DNA from 2 places in the Mogibacterium sp. CM50 genome. Region 1 is predicted to be linked to the other one. Evidence: predicted binding sites of a transcription regulator. Region 1 holds the regulator's gene; the other holds the start of a gene.
What was found. Region 1 encodes LexA, which represses DNA repair genes until DNA is damaged. Its sites were predicted from a motif close to AGAACANNTGTTCT; they were not measured.

Region 1 (2,421 bases):
AACAACTGCTGCCCTTTCTGTGTAAATAAAGATGATTATAGAGATACATCATCGTTTAATTTAGACCGATGCTATAAAGCGCTTGACCTGATGGATAAGGTGCTGCCTCATAACGATGTGGTTTTGACAGGCGGTGAGCCTCTTGCCGACTTGGATGCGCTTCAGGACATCTTGAATCACATCAAGGATGGTCATCACGTCTACATCAACACCACACTTCCGACCAACGAGACTCAGGATATCCACAAGGTTGCCGAGGTTCTCAACAGGAACAAGGACAAGATTAGCTGTATCAATGTTTCCAGACATCTCAAGCACTACGTAAAGGAGTGTTCGGACGGGATTTTCGATTTGCTCGAGGTACCTCATCGCATAAACTGCGTAGTATTCCAAGATGCCAACGAGCCTGAGACTAAGGAGAAGCTTCTCAAGGTTCTCGATCGATTCGCGGGACACGAGATTCAGCTAAGAGCCAATTACTCCAAGCTGACTCTTGACAACGTGTTTGACACTGAGCAGGACGATCTGTTCAGGCTCATAAGCTCCATCGCCGAATACAAGGGACATCTGGAGAAGGAGCTTTTCCGTACCGGCTTCCTGTTTCAACTCGGTGACAGCAGAATCACCTATCACAAAACTCTGCCCTATAGCAAGATTAACGGAAGAGTTGGTGACATCATCATCAGGCAGACCGGGGAGATATATGATGACTGGAACAATTACGGTGAAGAGTTAACGCTCAACTCGTTGACTTTATAGCGATAGTGATATCTATAACTATAAAATCGCCAGTCTGAATCCCAGGCAGCGCAATCAATAGCGATTATACTCTCAATTTGTATACTTTATCACTTCGGTTTATTTGACAGATAGAGGATTTGATATGAAGAAGAGCGAGGAACGCCAGAAGAAGGTGCTGGCATATATGAAAGAAACTATCAAGCTCAAGGGATTCCCTCCTACCGTGAGGGAGATTTGCGATGCCATAGGCATCAAGTCAACATCTACAGTTTACAGCGATATCAAGGCGCTGGAGTCACTGGGGTACATCAGAAAGGACCCCAGTAAGCCTCGCGCACTTGCGGTTGTTGACTGCGAGCATCAGAATGCAGAATTCGAAGCTGACGATATCAGTATGGTTCAGCTGCCGGTAATAGGGAATGTAGCGGCAGGGGTACCTATCCTGTCCGAGCAAAATATCGAAGACAGCATTCCATTCCCCGCCAGGTTTATCGGAAATGGCAACAACTTCCTGCTTGTAGTGCACGGAGACAGCATGGTCAATGCCGGTATCAACGACGGTGATTACCTGATTGTGCAGGAAGATCAGACCGCGGCAAACGGAGATATCGTCGTAGCAATGATACAGGGCGCCTTTGAGACAGAGGCCACGGTTAAGAGATTTTACAAGGAGAAGTATCATATCAGACTTCAGCCTGAAAATGACTTCATGGATCCGATCATCGTCGATGATTGCACGATTGTCGGCAAGGTCAAGGGAGTCTTTAGATATTTTAATTAATTTTTTCATGTTTTAATTTCCCCAAGGAGGATACAATGACACAGAGTAACGAACATCAGTACTCTAACGGCATAACCGACGCGAGAACGCTGGGTTGGCCCAAGACCATTCTGCTCGGACTGCAGCACACCTTCGCCATGTTCGGCGCTACCGTGTTGGTCCCGCTGCTGACAGGCTTAAACATTTCGACAACACTTTTGATGGCAGGTCTGGGCACGCTGCTATTCCACATTATCACGAAGGGGAAGGTTCCTGCATTCCTCGGTTCGTCGTTTGCTTTTCTCGGCGGATACGCAGCAGTTGCTCCGCTGCAGAACGGACATCCCAATACCGAGATGCTTCCATACGCATGTGGCGGTGTCCTGGTTGCAGGCTTCGTATACGTAGTTCTCGCAACACTCATCAAATTCTTTACGATAGAAAAGGTCATGAGAGTCTTTCCTCCTGTAGTTACCGGACCAATAATAATCTCCATCGGATTGATACTTGCTCCTTCTGCTATCAAGAACGCTCAGACAGACTGGCTTCTGGCGATTATAGCCCTCGCGTCTATTATATTCTTCAACATGTGGGGACGCGGCATGGCCAAGATTGTCCCTATTATTTTGGGCGTAGTTATCGCTTACGCAGTTGCGCTGCTGATGGGCAGGATAGACTTCACCGGTATGAGCAGACAGTCATTGGTTGCACTTCCACCAATCATGATGGCAAAGTTCGATCTCAGCGCCATCATCACGATCACCCCTATCGCGTTGGCTACCATGATGGAACACATCGGAGACATCTCCGCCATCGGTGCTACAACAGGCAATAACTATATCAAGGATCCCGGACTGCACCGCACTCTGCTGGGAGACGGGTTAGCCACGATGATGGCTTCTTTATTTGGCGGCCCTGCA
Region 2 (2,421 bases), 210 kb from region 1:
AGGCAGGTACGGCGCCGGCGTTTGGACTGGAGAAGGATGGAAAATGTGCAATCTGCCTGCCCGGTCCGCCAAGGGAAATGAAGTGGCTGTTTAAGCACTGCGTTGTGGATTACCTGAAGAGATTTTCTAGCAAGGAAATGTATTACAAGGTCATCAGAACAATAGGAATAGGAGAATCTGACCTCGAGACCAAACTGATGCCTGTGATTAATAACCAGAGTGATCCGACTATTGCAACTTACGCAAAGGAGGGAGAATGCGCGCTTAGAGTTGCATCGCAACGAGATACTGCCGAAATGGCTAAGTATGCAGTTGATGAGATGATTGAGATGATAGATGGATTGATTGGCGAATACATCTATAGCTATGATGACGATGAGCTTAATCAGGTTGTAGTTCATCAGCTTCAGAGACGAAGACTGTGGCTGTCATCTGCAGAATCGTGTACCGGCGGAATGTTTGCTTCGTGTATCACAGATGTTGCCGGAGCTTCGTCGGTGTTTGCAGAGGGATTTGTAACATATAGTGTAGAGGCAAAATCCGAGATTTTGGGTATAGATACGGCTGTGATTGATAAATTTTCTGTTGTAAGCGGTGAAGTTGCAGTCCTGATGGCAGATGGTGCCAGGAGAAAATCAAAAAGCGACATATCAGTTTCTATAACCGGATATGCTGGCCCTGAAGCGGACGAAGGCAGAGAGAACGGTAATGCATTTATCGGGTATTCTTGCGGAGGTAAGCTCGGCAATAAGCGTGGATTTATAGAATTAAATACCAAGAGAAATGATAGAAAGTGGAATCGGAATTACTTCAAGCTGCGGATGCTGCTGACAGTATATAATATTTTGAATGAAAAGCTTTAAGTTTGAAGGTGGAATAGTTTAATCCGTGATATTTTTAGGATTCGATTTTAGTTCTGCAATGCAGCTCCGGTTGCTCTGATATCGTTTTCTGACGGGAAAATTATAATTATATTAGATAAAAGTGCAGATATTGCAGGATTAGGGGCATTTTTAATTTGACCGTAATCGAGATGAGATTATATAATCTTGACAAATGAAAAGTTTGCATATAGAATACGAACGAATGTTCGATGTGATACAGGAGGAACTATGGCAGGTAAATCAAGCAAATCAGACAAGGGCATTAGCAATATAAATGACAAGGAGAAGGCATTAGAGCATGCTCTTGATGAGATACAGAAGGTGTTTGGCAAGGGCGCCGTCATGAAGCTCGGAGACAATGGGCTTAACAACAGTATAGAAGCGATCTCTACAGGATCTATTTCCTTGGATGTTGCTACCGGTATCGGCGGTGTACCGCGTGGACGTATTGTTGAGATATACGGACCGGAATCTTCTGGTAAGACAACACTCACGCTGCACTGTATTGCAGAGGCTCAGAAAGCGGGAGGAAAGGCTGCATTTATCGATGCTGAGCATGCCCTTGATCCGGTTTATGCCAAGAATCTTGGCGTAGATGTTGATGATTTACTTGTATCACAGCCTGATACCGGAGAGCAGGCGCTTGAGATTTGTGATATGCTCGCGCGCAGTGGAGCTATTGATTTGATTGTAATCGACTCCGTTGCAGCTCTTGTACCTAAGGCAGAGATTCAGGGTGATATGGGAGATTCACACGTAGGGCTACAGGCAAGACTTATGTCACAGGCGCTTAGAAAGATTGCGGGAACAGTTAACAAGACAAATACCTGCGTTATATTTATCAACCAGCTTCGAGAGAAGATTGGAGTTATGTTTGGTAACCCTGAGACAACTACAGGCGGTCGGGCACTTAAATTCTATGCCAGCATGCGCCTTGATGTTAGACGCGCTGATTCGATCAAACGAGGGGATGAGACCATCGGTAATAGAACCAAGGTTAAAATTGTCAAGAATAAGGTTGCGCCTCCATTCAAGCTTGCTGAGTTCGATATCATGTATGGAGAAGGTATTTCCATCGCCGGAGATGTTCTTGACACAGCAACAGATATGAAGTTTATCGATAAAGCTGGTTCGTGGTACAGTTACGAAGGTGAGCGAATTGGTCAGGGGCGTGAGAATGTCAAGGAATTCCTTATCTCTCATCCAGATATCCTTGAGACTCTCAAGATCAAGATTATGGATGAAATTCACGGCAGGGATGAAGATGATCTCAAAGTTGATGAAGACGGTGTAGTTATTGAGTAATTATGCATAACATGTTCTAGGGTTTGACATAAATACTAGAACATGTTATACTTGGTTGGTTAGCCGCTCAGAATGGGTTATAAAGCATAGCACCCGTGATTCTGGCGAGTCTGGTTTGAGGAGGATTTTAATATGTACGCAGTAATTAAGACAGGCGGAAAGCAGTACAGAGTACAGGAGAATGATGTACTTAAGATAGAAAAGCTCGACGCTGCAGTAGGAGAGACAGTTA

Region 2: the regulator LexA is predicted to act here: its motif matches at 1,080-1,093, upstream of recA (recombinase RecA).

The regions. Positions count from the first base shown of each region.
Region 1 covers NZ_ALNL01000044.1:272,346-274,766, forward strand. Annotated here, with positions in the region: gene HMPREF1152_RS08655 (radical SAM protein) at 1-759, shown strand, start outside; gene lexA (transcriptional repressor LexA) at 884-1,522, shown strand; gene HMPREF1152_RS08665 (uracil-xanthine permease family protein) at 1,558-2,421, shown strand, end outside.
Region 2 covers NZ_ALNL01000044.1:59,501-61,921, forward strand. Annotated here, with positions in the region: gene HMPREF1152_RS07670 (competence/damage-inducible protein A) at 1-863, shown strand, start outside; gene recA (recombinase RecA) at 1,113-2,189, shown strand; partial or broken gene rplU (50S ribosomal protein L21) at 2,322-2,421, shown strand, end outside.